DNA from 2 places in the Sinomonas sp. genome. Region 2 is predicted to be linked to the other one. Evidence: riboswitches for the same ligand, from Rfam matches in the RefSeq annotation. Region 2 holds a riboswitch; the other holds the start of a gene.
What was found. Region 2 has a riboswitch for S-adenosylmethionine ahead of V7053_RS06810 (DUF1737 domain-containing protein). Riboswitches for the same ligand answer to the same signal wherever they lie in the genome.
Positions count from the first base shown of each region.

Region 1: another riboswitch for S-adenosylmethionine. It lies ahead of V7053_RS09050 (aminotransferase class V-fold PLP-dependent enzyme); the one in region 2 lies ahead of V7053_RS06810 (DUF1737 domain-containing protein).

Region 1 is NZ_DAIUJO010000044.1:8,091-16,486, forward strand. Features, by position in the region: gene aroA (3-phosphoshikimate 1-carboxyvinyltransferase) at 176-1,549, shown strand; gene rsgA (ribosome small subunit-dependent GTPase A) at 1,554-2,681, shown strand; gene hisN (histidinol-phosphatase) at 2,731-3,549, shown strand; SAM riboswitch class IV at 3,648-3,760, shown strand; gene V7053_RS09050 (aminotransferase class V-fold PLP-dependent enzyme) at 3,794-5,239, shown strand; gene V7053_RS09055 (class I SAM-dependent methyltransferase) at 5,327-6,091, shown strand; gene V7053_RS09060 (Nramp family divalent metal transporter) at 6,220-7,491, shown strand; gene V7053_RS09065 (metal-dependent transcriptional regulator) at 7,508-8,218, shown strand; gene V7053_RS09070 (MFS transporter) at 8,234-8,396, opposite strand, start outside.
Region 2 is NZ_DAIUJO010000030.1:3,339-11,734, reverse strand. Features, by position in the region: gene V7053_RS06825 (MFS transporter) at 1-218, shown strand, start outside; gene V7053_RS06820 (ABC transporter permease) at 322-1,083, opposite strand; gene V7053_RS06815 (ABC transporter ATP-binding protein) at 1,076-1,858, opposite strand; SAM riboswitch class IV at 2,073-2,212, shown strand; gene V7053_RS06810 (DUF1737 domain-containing protein) at 2,222-2,560, shown strand; gene V7053_RS06805 (rhodanese-like domain-containing protein) at 2,557-2,973, shown strand; gene V7053_RS06800 (O-succinylhomoserine sulfhydrylase) at 2,977-4,179, shown strand; gene V7053_RS06795 (hypothetical protein) at 4,184-4,702, shown strand; gene V7053_RS06790 (glutamate--cysteine ligase) at 4,717-5,865, opposite strand; gene V7053_RS06785 (aldo/keto reductase) at 5,926-6,924, opposite strand; gene V7053_RS06780 (ABC transporter substrate-binding protein) at 7,138-8,250, opposite strand; gene V7053_RS06775 (ABC transporter permease) at 8,313-8,396, opposite strand, start outside.

The DNA.
Region 1 (8,396 bases), on a different contig from region 2:
ACGCAGCAAAGGCGGCGAAAGAGGCTGCCAAGAAGGCACAACACGTGAAAGCCGACGCCCTCAAGGCGGCGAAGAGTGCGCGTGAGGAGGCACTGAAGGCCGCCCTCGCTGCGAAGGAAGACGCCGCGAAGGCGGCGAAGTCCGCCGCCCACCAGCTGTCCCCCGGCAGTTTCGCGTGAGCGCTCCGGCGCCCTGGCCGGCGCCCTTTGCGCGCCGGCCAGTCGACGCAACCGTGACCGTTCCGGGCTCGAAGTCCCTCACCAATCGGTATCTGGTTCTCGCGGCCCTCGCGGAGGGACCCAGCCGGCTGCGCGCCCCGTTGCACTCGCGCGACTCGGCCCTCATGGTCGCCGCGCTGAGAGCGCTCGGCGCGACCGTCACCGAAGTGGCCGGCGACGGGGACTTCGGCCCCGACCTGGAGATCACGCCGATCCCGCTCGGCCGGGGCGGGGGCCTGGGCGACGTCGCGATCGACTGCGGGCTCGCCGGAACCGTCATGCGCTTCGTTCCACCGCTCGCCGCGCTGTGCCGCGGCGAGATCGCTTTCGACGGCGACCCCCACGCGCGGGTCCGGCCGATGGGCGCGGTCATCGACGCGCTCGAGGGGCTCGGCGTCGACCTCTCCTCCCCCGACGGACGCCGCCCCACGTCCCTCCCGTTCGTCGTGCACGGAACCGGCTCGGTATCCGGCGGCCACGTCGTGGTCGACGCGAGCGGGTCCAGCCAGTTCGTCTCGGCGCTCCTGCTGGCCGGGGCCCGCTTCGACGAAGGCCTCCATCTAGAGCACGTGGGCAAGCCTGTGCCCAGCCTCGATCACATTGCCATGACGGTGAGCGTCCTGCGGGAGCTTGGCGTCGAGGTCAACGACTCCGTCCCCCATCGGTGGATCGTCAAGCCCGGGCCGATCCGTGCCTTCGACGTCCGCATCGAGCAGGACCTTTCGAACGCAGGGCCGTTCCTCGCGGCCGCGCTCGCCACCCGAGGGACCGTCCGCGTTCCGAATTGGCCCGAGCACACAACGCAGGTCGGCGACGCGTGGCGGAAGATCCTCCCCCAGCTCGGGGCCGAGGTGACGCTCGACGGCGGCACACTCACCGTGCGCGGCGGCGAACGCATCGTGGGCGCCGAGCTCGCCGAGACGAGCGAGCTCGCGCCGACCGTCGCCGCGCTGTGTGCGCTCGCCGAGACCCCGTCCCGGCTCACGGGCATCGCGCATCTCCGCGGTCACGAGACGGACCGGCTCGCGGCCCTCGTCACGGAGATCACCCGGCTTGGGGGCGACGCGGAAGAGACGGCCGACGGACTCGTCATCCGACCTGCCAGGCTCCACGGCGGGGTCGTGCACAGCTACGCGGATCACCGGATGGCGACCGCGGGCGCCATCTGGGGCCTCGCGGTGGAGGGCGTCGAGGTCGAGGACATCGGGACGACGTCCAAGACGATGCCCGAGTTCCCTCAGATGTGGGCCCGCATGCTGGGTGACGGTGCCGCCCAGCGGGAGGCCTCCGGCGACGTCCCGGCCCCGAACGAGACCGTCAAGGCTCCCTAGCCGGATGGCAGCCCGGGAGTGGGACGAGAGCGATGTCAGAGTCCGTCCCAACAAGCGCGGAAGCCGTCCTCGGACGAAGGACCGGCCGAGCCACGAAGACGCCGTGACCGGCCGCATCATCACGGTCGATCGCGGGCGCTACACCGCGGTCGTCGCCGAGGACACCCCCGAGGAGCGGGTCGTCATCGCCGCGAGGGCCCGCGAACTGCGCCGCACGGCGGTCGTTCCCGGAGACTTCGTCGGGCTCGTCGGCGACGTGAGCGGGCGGCCCGACACGCTGGCGCGCCTCGTGCGGGTCCTGGATCGCCGGACGGTACTGAGGCGGAGCGCGGACGACGACGACCCCATCGAGCGCGTCGTCGTCGCCAACGCGGACCAGCTCGTGATCGTCGTCGCGGCGGCCAACCCCGAGCCGCGCACGGGATTCATCGACCGAGCCCTCGTCGCAGCGTATGACGCGGGAATCGAGCCCCTCCTGCTTGTCACGAAGGCCGATCTCAGGGACCCGGCCCCGCTCTTGGCGAACTACGAGCTCCTGCCGCTCTCCGTCGTCGTCAGTCGGACGGCCGAGGAGGCCGAGGAGCCCGAGGGCGGCGCGCTCGGCGCGGAAGCCGGCACCGAGCCGGAGGTCCACGGCGTCCGGCTCGACGACGACGCCGTCGCCCGGCTGCGCCGGGAGCTCGATGGCAAGGTGACCGTGCTCCTCGGCCACTCGGGCGTCGGGAAGTCGACCATGGTCAACGCGCTCACGGGGGCGCGGCGCGCCACCGGCGGCGTCAACGCCGTGACGGGCCGCGGCCGGCACACGTCGTCGTCCGCGCTGGCACTCCGGCTTGAAGGGGCACCGCCCGGAAGCTGGATCATCGATACCCCCGGCATCCGCTCCTTCGGGCTCGCGCACGTCGATCCCGACCGCATCCTGCGCGCGTTCCCCGACCTCGAGCCCGGAACCGAGGACTGTGCCCGCGGGTGCCGGCACGACGCGAGCGCCGTCGAGTGCGGGCTGGACGGCTGGGTCGCACGCGGAAAAGCGGGTCCCCAGGGCCCGGCGAGGCTCGCGTCGTTCCGCCGACTGCTGGTCGCAAGCCCGCGCGACGAGGCGGCCGACGCCAAGGAGCTCGGCACACTCTGAGCCCGGAACCTCCCACTCGCCGGGTACCGGAGGCGATAGCGTGGGTCCCATGACCCGTGCCGCCGAAGGCTACACCGACGATCTCCGTCTGGCCCATGTACTCGCCGACTCCGTGGACGCCCAGACGATGGATCGGTTCAAGGCCATCGACCTCCGGGTGGAGACGAAGCCGGACCTCACACCCGTCACCGACGCGGACCGCGCGGCAGAGGAGGCCATCCGCGGGCAGCTCTCTCGCTCGCGCCCGCGGGACGCGGTGATCGGCGAAGAGTTCGGCACGACCGGCCACGGCGCCCGCCGCTGGATCATCGACCCCATCGACGGGACGAAGAACTTCGTGCGGGGGGTGCCTGTGTGGGCCACGCTCATCGCGCTTGCGGACGGGGACGAGATCGTCGTCGGCGTCGTGAGTGCCCCTGCCCTGGGACGCAGATGGTGGGCCGCAAAGGGCGCCGGCGCCTACACCGGGCGCTCGCTCGCCGCCGCGACGCGGCTCAAGGTCTCGGACGTAGCGCGTGTCGAGGACGCTTCACTCTCGTACTCAAGCCTTTCCGGGTGGCGCGAACGGGGAAGCCTCGGGAATTTCCTGACGCTCACGGAAGATGTGTGGCGTACCCGCGCGTACGGAGACTTCTGGTCGTATTGCCTTGTCGCGGAGGGCGCGGTGGACATCGCAACCGAGCCCGAGCTCGCGCTGTACGACATGGCCGCGCTCGTGCCGATCGTCACCGAAGCCGGGGGCCGTTTCACGTCCCTCGAAGGCGTCGAGGGCCCGTGGGGCAGCAACGCCCTCGCGACGAACGGCATTCTCCACTCGGACGTGCTGCGGCGCCTGAACCCTGAGCACGACGACCTCCTGAACTCGTGAAGCCGCCGCGCGGTGCAGGCATGCGCCGCCTTAACGAGCTGTAACACGCGTCGACCGGCTGGAGGCCGGCCGTCGTCGTCCTCTAGTCTCATCCCCAAGGTCACGAGTGCCAGCGCGAAGCCCCGGCTTGCTGGCCGGCAACCCTCCAACGCGGCGGGGTGCCCCGGGTGACGACCAGGCCAGTCCGGAGCGGATCTGGCAAGCGCGGCCCCCGCGAGGCGGGGCCCCGACCCTGAGGTGCACCGTGAGCACACCCACCGTCGTTTCTCCGTCCCCCGCGAAGGCCGCTTCTTCCGCAGGAACTCCTGCGCCGGCCAACGGTGCCGCCGTCCCTGGCGACGCCACCCATCCGATGGCGGACGTCGTCGGGGCCGAGCTGGTCACCCCCCTCGTGGGCGGCGGGAGCACCCGCTACGTGAACCTCGACTATGCCGCGTCCGCGCCCGCCCTCAGCGAGGTTGCGGCTCATCTGAACGAGGTCCTCCCGTTCTACGCGAGCGTCCATCGTGGCGCCGGCTACGCGTCGCAGGTCAGCACGTCGCTCTACGAGAACGCGCGCACCATCGTCCGCGAGTTCGTCGGCGGCCGACCGGACGACGAGGTGGTCTTCACCCGCAATACGACGGACTCGCTCAACCTGCTCGCCAGCTGCCTCCCGGCGGCTGGCGACGTCCTGTACCTCGACATAGAGCACCACGCCAACCTCCTGCCGTGGCAAGGCCGACCTCACCGGAGCGTCGTCGCCGCCCGCACGCTCTCCGAGACGCTCGAACGCGTGCGGGCATGGCTCAAAGCCGGGGAGATCAGCCTCGTCGCCGTCACGGGCGCCTCGAACATCACCGGCGAGATCCTGCCGATCGCGGAGCTCGCAGCACTTGCCCACGAACACGGAGCCCGGATCGCGGTCGACGCCGCCCAGCTCGCGCCGCATCGCCGCATCGGCGTCGCGGCAGCGGACATCGACTACCTTGCGCTCTCGGGCCACAAGCTCTACGCGCCGTTTGGCGCCGGCGTCCTCGTGGGCCGGCGGGATTGGCTCGACAGCGGGCGGCCGCACCTCGCGGGGGGAGGCGCTGTCCGCGAAGTGCGCCTCGACTCGGTGGCTTGGGCGGACGGGCCGGCGCGGCACGAGGCCGGGTCCCCCAACGTGCTCGGCGCCGCAACCCTCGCCAAGGCCGCGCAGGTCCTGGGGAGCCTCGACGTGGAGTCGTGGTACCACCACGAGCAGCAGCTCAGAGACACGCTGGTAACGGGACTCGGGCAGATTGAGGGCGTCACTGTGCACCGGCTCTTCGAAGACTCAGATCCTGGTGCCGGCCCTGTCTCCCGCGGTTCAGTGGGCATCGTCAATTTCTCCATCGAGGGCCACGACGCGGGGCTCGCGGCAGCGTATCTCTCGGCCGAGCATGGCGTGGGCCTCCGTGACGGCCGTTTCTGCGCTCACCCTGCCCTCCGTCGGCTCGGTCTCGCTTCGGGTTCGCTCCGTGCGAGTTTCGGTCTCGGCTCGCGGCTCGAGGACGTCGAGCGGCTCGTGACGGGGGTGCGCGAGCTCGTGGAGCGGGGCCTGCGGCTCGACTACGCAGTCGACGCCGGCCGCTGGGTTCCGGTCGACGATTCGCGCCCATTCCCCGATTGGGCGCCCAACCTCCCTGGCACGGCCGGTGCCGCTCCGTGCGCTGTGGAGGACTGAGCGCATCGCATCCGCCGAGGTGCAGCCATGGCGGCCTCCCGGGTAGATTCCTCCGCGGAGAAGACAGCTTTCCGGGAGGAAGAAGGCATGGCACGCGGCGGACCCAAGTTCGACGATCGACGACGGCGGGAACTCGCCCAAGCCTTCATGGCTGGCGGAGAGCACTACGAGAGGGTGCGGCCCGGGTATCCCGAGGCCGCCGTCGACTGGCTCGTGCTGCCCGGAGCCCTCACCGCCGTCGACCTGGGAGCTGGGACCGGCAAGCTCTCGGGCCTGCTGTCTGCGCGCGGGCTCGAGGTGACCGCTGTGGATCCGAGCCCCGACATGCTCGGCGAGCTGAGACGCCTGTACCCGCGGATCCACGCCGTGGTCGGTACCGCCGAGTCCACCGGGCTCCCTGCCGCCTCGGCTGACCTCGTCGTGGCAGCACAGGCCTGGCATTGGTTCGACGTTCCCGCGGCAACCCGGGAAGTGGTCCGGCTCCTTGCGCCGGGGGGCTGTGCCGCGCTCGTGTGGAACCAGCTCGACACGTCGGTCCCCTGGGTGCACCGCCTCTCGCGGATCATGCATGCCGGCGACGTCCACAAGCCGGACTACCATCCCCCGGCAGGCCCCGAGCTGACGGGATGGGAGTCGGCGGTATTCCGCTGGCAGGAACCCACGAGCACTCTCGGCATCGTCGAGCTCGCCAAGTCACGGAGCTACTACCTGCGGGCGTCAGCCAAACACCGGGCGCGAGTCGAGGCGAACCTCGACTGGTACCTCCACGAGCATCTGGGCCACGAGGACCGAGAGGTGGTCGCGCTCCCGTACGTCACGCAGGTCTGGCGGGCCTTTCCCGCCCAGCCGTAGGCCACCCCGCCCGGCACCTTGTCTTCGCCAGCGCCTGAGGCTTAGATTTAGGTCAGCCGAAATTATCGGATAAGGCGCATCAAAGACCGTCCCAACAGACGGCGGGTCCCGGCGTGGGGGTGGCAAGGATGAGCAGGACGACCCGCGACACCGCGGCGCGGGCCCCCCGCCGCGCGGCGTGGCGTCTTGCCGCAGGCCTCCTCGGTCCTGCCTTCGTCGCATCGATCGCCTACGTCGACCCGGGCAACGTCGCTGCCAATCTCACGGCCGGCGCGCGCTACGGCTACCTCCTCGTGTGGGTGCTTGTCATCGCGGACGTGATGGCCATGCTCATCCAGTACCAGTCGGCGAAACTCGGGATCGTCACGGGCAGGACGCTCCCAGAACTCCTGAGCGAACGGCTCAAGCCGCGCGGCAGGCGGCTCTTCTGGCTCCAGGCCGAGGTCGTCGCGCTCGCGACCGATCTCGCGGAGGTGGTGGGCGGCGCGATCGCCCTCCAACTCCTGTTCCGCGTTCCCCTGCCAGTCGGCGCCGTCATCGTGGGCGCCGTCTCCCTGGGCATCCTGGCCATCCAAGACCACCGGACGCAGCAGCGCTTCGAACTGGCGATCATCGGCCTCCTCGCCGTCATCACCATCGGATTCCTCGCGGGGCTCATCGTGAGCCCGCCCTCGCCAGCAGGCGTCGCCGGGGGCCTCGTGCCGCATTTCGAAGGGCCCGACACGCTCCTGCTGGCCGCGTCGATGCTGGGCGCTACGGTCATGCCGCACGCTATCTACGTGCACTCGGCGCTTTCCCGGGACCGGCACCGCGCCGACCCGCACACCCACGTGCCAGCGACCGCCGTCGCCCGACTCCTCCGCGGCACGCGGCTGGACGTCCTCATCGCTCTCGGCATCGCCGGCGTCGTCAACGTCGGGATGCTCCTCCTCGCCGCCTCGACCCTGGGCGGACGGGGCGGCACCGACACCATCGAGGGCGCTCACGCGGCGATTACGAGCGCGCTCGGGCCGCTCGTGGGGACGGTGTTCGCCGTGGGGCTCCTGGCAAGCGGCCTGGCCTCCAGCGCCGTCGGTTCGTATGCGGGCGCCACCATCATGGACGGCCTGCTCCAACGGCGCATCCCGGTCGTGCTGCGGCGTGCCCTGACACTTGTCCCATCCGTGCTGCTCCTCGCGCTCGGCGTCGACCCGACGCTCTCGCTCGTCGTCAGCCAGGTCGTCTTGAGCTTCGGCATTCCGTTCGCGCTCGTCCCGCTCATCAGGCTCACGTCTGAACGTCGCCTCGTGGGCGCGTTCGCGTCCTCGGCGCTTCTCAAGGCAGCGTCGTGGACGAGCGCCGGGCTCGTCATCGCGCTCAATCTCACTCTCCTGTGGCTCACCTTCGTGCCAATCGCCTGACGGTAGGCTTGGAAGGGTGAAGAGCCAGCCATCCTCCTCGATCGAGGATTACGTGAAGGTGATCTACTCGTTCACGGAATGGCAGGACAAGCCCATCACGTCGTCCCAGCTCGCAGCGCGCCTCGGCGTCGCGAACTCGTCCGTCTCCGAGATGGTCCGCAAGCTCAAGGACCAAGGCCTCGTGGACCACCGCCCCTACGGTGCTGTCCGCCTCACGTCCGAGGGGGAACGCCTCGCCCTCACGATGGTGCGGCGCCACCGTCTTCTCGAAACGTTCCTCGTCCAGGAGCTCGGCTACCGCTGGGATGAGGTCCACGACGAGGCGGAACAGCTCGAGCACGCCGTGTCCGACACGTTCGTCGAAAGACTCGCCGAAAAGCTCGGGCACCCAGACCGGGACCCGCACGGAGACCCGATCCCGAGCCCGACCGGGCGCGTCGAGCACCCGCCGGCGCTCCCCCTCGGCGACCTTGACCCGGGCCACGAGGGCCTGATCACCCGGATCAGCGACGACGATCCCGAGATGCTGCGCTATCTCGCCCGAGAGCACATCGTGCTGGACACTGCGGTCCACGTGGTCCGTCGGAAGCCGTTCGGCGGTCCGCTCGTGGTCCGGATCGGGGCAGGGAGCAGCGCCCACGAATTCGACGTCCCCGACACGATCGCTTCGTCCCTGTGGGTCCACAGCCGGGTGCCACACGAGGGCTGCACACTCGAGCACGCCTGACACGCGTCGTCGCCGTCAGTCCCCGGTCTGGCTCGCCGCCTCGCCGGAAAGTCCCCCGTCCCCGAGGCCGGTTTCGCCGCGCGCCGGGTTGCGGATCCAGATGGCCGAGCTGACGGCGCTTGCTGCGAGAAGCAGGCCCGTGGCCAGCAAGCCTCGGCGGAACCCGGCGTCGTCCACC
Region 2 (8,396 bases):
CCCGCGAAGTCGGCAGCGCGATCTCCGGAGGCATCGGGCCGGTCCTCGCCACGCTCCTGCTCGCCACGACCCACTCCTACATCCCGGTCGCCCTCTACATGATCAGCCAGGCCGTCATCACGATCGTCGCAGTATGGATCGGGCCACGCAGGCGCCAGAGCCTGGACCACGCCGAAGAATCCGCCGAACAGGGGCCGCGCGCCGTCAACGCCCAGTAGTCGTTTCCTTCAGCCGCCTATCCCGCGGGCAGTCCGACGAGCTGTCTGCGGGATAGGCGCGCGGTACTGCGACGCCGGTCTGCGGACCCTCAGCGAACGAGTGTTACTGCGGCTCCCACCGGAACCAGCGGATCCCGATCCCGGCGAAGACCACGATGTAACCGATCGACGCAATGATTGCCTCCGTCTCGGTCGAGCCCCACGGGCTGATGTTGAGGGCCGCGTTGAAGAGGTTGATGAGGGCGCCGACCGGCGTCCAGGACGCGAAGTTCTTGAAGTCGTCGCCGAGGAGGCCGGTCGAGCCGAGGATGCCGGTGAGGATCAGCAGGATGAACAGGACTCTCCCGACAGCGTTGACCGCCGTCGCGTTCTTGACGAGCCCCACGAGCGCCTGCCCGATGCTGAGGAAGACGACGGCGCCCAGCAGCGAGATGGCGAACATGAGGAGGTACACGCCGAACGAGAACGCCGTGTCGTGCATGATGCTGCCGACGAACATGACGATCACGGAGACGACCAGATTTGCCGCGAGCTGCACCGCGAGCCGGCTTGCCATGATGGCCCACGTGGGCGTCGGCGTCACGCGAAGCCTCTGGAAGACGCCGGCCTCCCGGTCTCGGGCCATCGTGATCGAGTAGCCGATGAGCGCCGAGGACAGCAGTCCGTAGGTGAGCGCCATGCCGATGAGGAAGCCCGGGTTTCCGAGCTTCCCGCCGCGGTTGGTCACGATGAGGATCAGGATGGGCACGGCGAGGTTGAGGATGAAGGCCTGCCTGCTGCGCATCAGGACGGTGGCGTCTGCGCGGAGCAGGGATCTCAGCGTCAGCCCGAGAGGTGGCGCGGTGGGGGCAACGGTCTCAGTCACGGATGGCACTCCCTGTCAGCCCGATGAAGACATCTTCGAGGGTCACGTCCCCGCGGGCGACGGCGCGCACGCGCGGATCGTCGCGGTGCATGGCGACGAGATCCTTGGGGGCGCCCAAAGCCTGGAGCCGGCCGTGGTCGATGATCGCAACCCGGTCGCAGACCGACTGGGCCTCCTCCATCGAATGGGTCGTGAGCAGGATGCTGCCGCCCGCCTGCCGGGACCGTTCGATGCGATCCCACAGCTGACGGCGCGACTGCGGATCCAGTCCTGCCGTCGGCTCGTCGAGGAGCAGGATCGGAGGGTTGTGGATCGAGGCGACCATGAGCGAGAAGCGCTGCTGCTGGCCGCCCGAAAGCTTCTTGAACGGCTTCGCCAACTCCTGCTCGAGACCCACGTCCGCGAGCCGTTCCCGGAGCTGTCTCCGCGGAAGATCGAGCCCGTAGAGGCCCGCGTAGAGGCGCGCGATCTGCTCGATCGTGAGCTCGGACTGGAAGCTCGAGGCCTGGAGCTGGACGCCGAGCTTCGCCTTCACGGCCAGGGGAGCGTGGACTGTCTCGACGCCGTCGACCGCCGCGTGCCCGGCGTCGGGCTTGCGGAGGCCCTCGATGACACTCAGCGTCGTCGTCTTGCCCGCGCCGTTCGGGCCGAGGAGCCCGAAGATCTCACCTCGCAGGATGGAGAAGCTGAGCCCGTCCACAGCGGTCTGGGAACCGTAGCGGACCACGAGATCCTGCACCTCGAGAATGGTGGGCCGCTGCTCTGCCTCGCTCACCCGGGCTACCTCCGCACCGTATTCGGGTCTGCCTCCTCCCTGAGCATAGGCTCCCTCGGTGCGGGCGCGAGGCTTTCTCCACGAGCAGTCGCCCAACTCACAGCAGGAAGCCAGCCCGGTCACAGCGACTCGCCACATGCGTGTTGCACGGTGTTGCCAATCGTTACTGACTCCCCGTGGCTGGCCCCGCCGTCGCGTGCTACGTTCAACGCAGAGTAACGAGCGCCAGCGCGCGACGGCGGGCCCCACCCGCGCGGTCGCACTGCCCTGACTTGCTGGCCGGCAACCCTCCATCCGGCGGGGTGCCTCAGGTGAAGACTCGGCAATTCGACCCTCGATACGCAAGCCAGAAGGAGCCCGCCCATGTCCGACACCGCGACCGAGACGGGAGAGGCGGCCACCACACCGCTCAACGATCCCGCCGCTCCGGCGAACGCCTCTGAAGAGCGCCTCGCCTACCGTCTTCTCACAGGGCCGGACACTCGCGAGTTCTGCGCCCGCATCTCCCAAGCGCTCGCCGAAGGCTACGTGCTCCATGGGAGCCCCACGGCCACCTTCAACGGCACCGACGTGATCGTCGCCCAGGCCGTCATCCTGCCCCACGCGGTCGCCCGCGCGGACGCCGCCGTCGCCTCGGCCGTCGACGAGCTGGCCGAGGGCGTCGACAGCCAGGGCGAGTACGACGGGGAGGGCCACGCATGAGCCTCTATGCGGGCGACCTCACGCCGGAGCAGGCCTGGGACAAGCTGAAGTCGGGCGCCGCCGTCCTCGTCGACGTGCGCACCGAAGAAGAATGGGCGCACATCGGGATCCCGGACACGCGCCAGACCGACAACGATCCGCTCTTCATTCCGTGGGTGTTCTCTGGCGGGATTCCGAACCCGGACTTCGTCATGGAACTCGAGCTCCAGGGCCCCGAGGACCGCGACACGGAACTGCTGTTCCTGTGCCGCTCGGGGCAGCGCTCGGCCGCCGCCGCGGCCGCCGCAACGAACCTCGGCTTCAGGGCTTACAACGTCATCGAGGGGTTCGAGGGCGTGCCAGGGCCCGACGGCCAGCGAAACGTGAACGGCTGGAAGAACCGGGGCCTCCCCACGAACGTAGGACAAGAGTAGTCAGTGACCTTCAACATCGACGCCGCCAGCTGGAGCGAAGACACCCAGGCAGTGCGCGGCGGGCTTGACCGCAGCAATTTTCAGGAGACGTCGGAGGCGCTGTTCCTCAACTCCGGCTTCGTGTACGAGTCGGCGGAGGCGGCCGAGCGCGCGTTCACGGGCGAGGATGAGCGCTTCGTCTACTCGCGCTACGGCAACCCGACGGTGGCCACGTTCCAGGAGCGGCTGCGCCTGCTCGAGGGCACCGAGGCCTGCTTCGCGACGGCATCCGGCATGTCCGCCGTGTTCACAGCACTGGGCGCGCTGCTGGGAGCCGGCGACCGGGTCGTCGCGGCGCGCAGTCTCTTCGGCTCGTGCTTCGTGATCCTCAACGAGATCCTCCCCCGCTGGGGCGTCGAGACCGTCTTCGTCGACGGCCCCGACATCGAGCAGTGGCGCGAGGCGCTCTCGGTGCCCACGACGGCGGTGTTCTTCGAGTCGCCGTCGAACCCCATGCAGGAGCTCGTGGACATCCAGACGGTCGCCGAGCTTGCCCACGCAGCCGGGGCGACCGTCGTCGTCGACAACGTCTTCGCGACGCCGCTCCTTCAGCGGAGCCTCGACTTCGGCGCCGACGTGGTGGTGTACTCCGGGACGAAGCACATCGACGGCCAGGGCCGGGTGCTCGGGGGCGCGATCCTCGGTCCGAAGGACTACATCGACGGTCCCGTCAAGCAGCTCATGCGTCATACCGGGCCCGCGCTCAGCCCCTTCAACGCGTGGGTGCTCACGAAGGGCCTCGAGACGATGGGGCTGCGGGTGCGGTATTCGTCCGCGAACGCGCTGGCGATCGCGGAATGGCTCGAGGCACAGCCCGAGGTGAGCTGGGTCAAGTACCCGCACCTCAAGTCACACCCGCAGTACGAACTCGCGCGCAAGCAGATGAGTGCGGGGGGCACCGTCCTCACCTTCGAGCTCAACGCGCCCGACGGCGGGGGCAAGGACGCCGCGTTCCGGTTCCTCAACGGGCTGCGGATCATCGACATCTCGAACAATCTGGGCGACTCGAAGTCGCTCATCACCCATCCGGCAACGACGACCCACCGGGCCATGGGCCCCGAGGGGCGCGCGGCGATCGGCCTGGGCGACGGCGTCCTCCGGCTCAGCGTGGGTCTCGAGGACGTCGGCGACCTCATCGGCGATCTCGAGCGGGCGCTGCGCGGCTGACAGCGTGGAGGCGCGGCTGAGGCGGTTCGAGCTGGTGCTCTGGTCGCCGCTGCCCACCGGCGAGGCGTGGTCCCGCGTCCTCGACCTCCGCGCCCATGATCGGCTCGTGCCCTTCACGCGCATCACGCGCGGCATGGTCGCGGCGTCCGAGCTGCGGCCCGGGCACGAGTTCGTCGCGTGCACGATGCTCGGACGGCTCGGCTTTCGCGGGCGGCGGCTGGGGTTCGACGACGTCATGACCGTCGAGGACATCGAGCCGCCCGATGGCGGCCGGGCCGGGCGGGCGCGGATCGTGAAGTCCGGGAAACTCGTGCGCGGATCGATCGACGTCACGGTGAGTCCGGGGCGCGCATCCGGCGGGAGGGGCGTGTCGCGCCTCGGGAAGCGCACGACGACGGGCTCGACGATCCGCTGGAGGCAGGACTTCGGTCTGGCCCGCTTCCCGGCCGTTGTGGGCCTTGCGGCCTTCGCCGTCGCCCGGCTCGGCTATCCCGCGACGATCAGGCGCCTCCTGCGGGGCTAGCTGTACCCGGGCAGCTACGCGCTCAAGGCCCCCGGCGGCCGCCGGACGACCCGCAGAGTGGCCCGACCGCCGTCGTCCCATGTGCCGTCCCGGGACACGCTGCGCTCGATCGCCATCCGGACGGCGGCGCCGAGTCCCCCTCCCTCCGCTGCCTCGCGTTGGGCTCGGGCTCCCGAGCCCCGGGCGAGCAACTCGGCGACGGCCCGTTCCGTGCGGCGAAGCTCGTCGGCCTCTTTGAGCGCCGCGGACACATGCCCGACGAGGGCGTCGACCGCGTCGGCAGCCGGAACGGGGAGGCTCGTGACCGGGTGGACCAGGTCGCCGTCGAGGCCCGACCGGCTCGCGCGCCATGCCGCGAGCCGCAGGAGGGCAACCGGCGTGCCCAGTGGGGCAACGCCGTCGGCCGCTTCCCGCGCGGCCGTCTCGACAAGGGCGCGCACGAGGATCGCGACGAGCGCGGAGTCCGAGGCAAGGAGGGGCACGTCGGCGACCCGCACCTCGACGGTCGGGTGGAGGCGCGAGAGCCTGGCGTCGAAGTAGGCCATGGCCTCGTCGAGGATCGCGCCCGTCGCGATCATGGCGTCGACCCGCCGCCGATACGCGCTCGCCTCGCCGTAGAGCTCCTGGGGGCCAGACGAGGGCCAACGGTTCCAGGCCTGGGTCCGGTAGCTCGCGTAGCCGGTGTCCGCGCCGAACCAGTAGGGCGAGTTGCCCGTCAGTGCGATGAAGAGGGGCAGCCAATCGCGGATCCGGTCGAGGACCGCGACGCCCTCGTCCCGCGACTGGACCGCGACATGCACGTGGACTCCGCACGTGAGCTGCTCGCGCGAAATGAGCCCGAATTCGTGGTCCATCCGGGCGAAGCGCTCGTTCGGGGTGAGCGAGCTCTCGACGCGCAGGGGCGACGTCGCGAGGGCCGCGATCCGGCCCCCGCAGGACCGGGCGGCGCGGTCCGCGACCCTTCGCCCGTTGTAGAGCGCGCCGAGGAGCTCGTCGTGCTCCCGGCACGGGGCCGTCTGCACCTCGACCTGCTCGAGTTTGAACTCGTGGGACATGTCCTGTGGGCGGCCGGCGACGGCGAGCATCCGGTCGGCGAGCGCGAGAGCTTCACCCGAGTGGGGGTCCACGACGAGCAGCTCTTCTTCTACCCCAAAGGTGCGCATGACGTCATTGTGTCAGCCGCCGGGGCCCGTCGACGTCGTTTGGCGAGGCGGCGAAGTGCGTCAGCCCTGATCGATGCTGCTCATGTCGCCGTAGCGCGAGCCGACGACGGCGCCGCGCGGCACGGCTTCCTCGAGGGCTCTGAGGTCGTCGTCCGAGAGGCGGATATCGCGGGCCGCAGCGTTCTCCTCGAGGTACTTGACGCGCTTGGTCCCGGGAATCGGCACAACGTCGTCGCCCTGGGCGAGGACCCACGCGAGAGCGATCTGGCCCGGAGTGACGCCCTTCCGCTCGGCGATCGCCTTGATCTGATCGACGAGACGGAGGTTCGCCTCGAGGGCATCGCCTTGGAACCGCGGAAAGTAGCGGCTGCTGCGTGCATCGCCCTCTTTCGAGAGGGACTCGGCCGTGAGCCGGCCGGCGAGGATGCCACGCCCGAGCGGCGAATAGGGGACGAGTCCGATGCCGAGCTCGCGGACCGTGGGGAGGATCTCGTCCTCGAGGTCTCGCGTGAAGAGCGAATACTCGGTCTGCAGGGCGGTGATCGGGTGCACGGCGTGGGCTCGCCGAATGGTCTGGGGGGACGCCTCGGAGAGGCCGAGGTGCCGCACCTTCCCGGCCTCGACGAGTTCCGCCATGGCACCGACGGTGTCCTCGATCGGCACCTTCGGATCGACGCGGTGCTGGTAGTAGAGGTCGATGTAGTCCACGCCGAGCCGGGCGAGAGACGCGTCGCACGCCGACCGCACATACTCGGGGCTCCCGTTGATGCCGAGGCGTTCCCCGTTCTCGCCGCGCACGTTGCCGAACTTGGTGGCGAGCTGGACCTCGTCGCGCCGGCCGGCGATCGCCCGGCCGACGAGCTTCTCATTGGTGAACGGCCCATACATGTCCGCCGTGTCGATGAACGTGATGCCCAGGTCGAGGGCGCGGTGGATGGTGTCGATCCCCGACGCCTCGTCCGGGGCACCGTAGAACTCGGACATGCCCATGCAGCCAAGGCCCATGGCGGAAACGGTCAGAGGGGAGACGGTACCCAGGGTTCTGCTCTGCTCAGTCATGCCTCCAGCCAACCCCTTGGGGTGCGGCCCCCGTCAAGTCCCTCGGAGAACTCCGAGCGATTTCTCAGCAACGCCAACGTTGGGCGATGAGCCAGCGAAAGGCAACCGACAGACGGACGGACGACGGCGGGCCCGCACCTTTCGCAGGTGCGGGCCCGCCGCTTCCCCGGGGCTCACGGGGGCGCGCCCCGGGGAGTCGACCGAACGGTGGAACTAGCCGTTGTCGCCGGCCGGCGTCGAGGTGGCGGTGTAACCCTCGAGCTTGAGCGCGGCCTCGGCGTACTTGTTCGTGAACGTGTCCGCGTAGGTGATCTTGGAGGTGTCGACGCCGATCGTCTTCTCCTCGTCGAAGATCGTCTTCGGGCCGCCTGCCGGCATGATGCCGTCAGGCAGGAACTGGGCCTTGTCCTGGTTCAGGCCGGAGACGTACTGGTCCTTCGTGATGGTGCTGTTCTGGACGAAGGACTGCGGGAGCTTGTCGGCGATGTCTGCCGCCGAGTGGGTGTTGATCCAGTGCATGGTGTCGACGAGCGCGTCCACGACCTTCTGCGCCGTGTCCTCGTTGTTCTTGACCCAGTCGGCGCGGGCCAGGAGGCCAGCCGAGGGCAGGGTGCCCCCGAGCGCGGCCTGGGCGCCGTCGGCGGTGGCCAGGTCGATGGCGGGCACGGCGAGGTTCTTGCTCTCGAGCGCGCCGACCGTCGGCTGCGTGGTCATGACGCAGTCAGCGGAACCGCGCTGGATCGCCGCGATAGCGGTGGCACCCGCGCCGACCGCGATCGTGTGGTAGTCGTTCTTCGACAGGCCGGCCTTCGCGGCGATGAACTGGGTCAGCTCATCCGTGCCCGAGCCGAGGTCGGTCACGCCGACCGTCTTGCCCTTGAGGTCGGCACCCGAGTGGACGTTGGCCTTGGGGCTGCACATGATCCGCTCGCCGGGGGCGCCGGAGAGCTGCACGAGGTTGATGACGTCCTTGCCCTTGGACTGGAAGTCGATGGTGTGGATGTACCAGGCACCGGCGAGGTCGACCTGGCCGGAAGCCATGGCGTCCTCGGCCCCGACGCCGCCCTGCTGCTCCGTGGAGAGCTGCATGTTCACGCCGTACTTCTTGTAGTAGCCGAGGCTCTCGGCCAGCTGGTACGGGAGGTAGATCTGCTTGTCGATGCCGCCGACCATCATCGTGACGGTGGGCATCGACGAGGAGTTGGCACTGCTGGTGGAGCCTCCGCTGGCCGAGGAGCTGCTGCCCGCGGTGTTGCTGCCGCAGGCTGCGAGCGTCAGAGCGATCGCTCCTGCGGCGGCAACAGAGTAAATGGCGTGCTTCTTCATTGGCGCACTTTTCCTTTTTTCCGGTGATTCGGGTGTTTTTTGGTGGTAAATCGCGAAATTCTTCAGATTGCCTGGGCCTCTGAGCGGTTCGGGGGACGCCACTTCAGCAGCGAGTGCTCCAGCAGGCTAATGAGGTATTCGGCGGC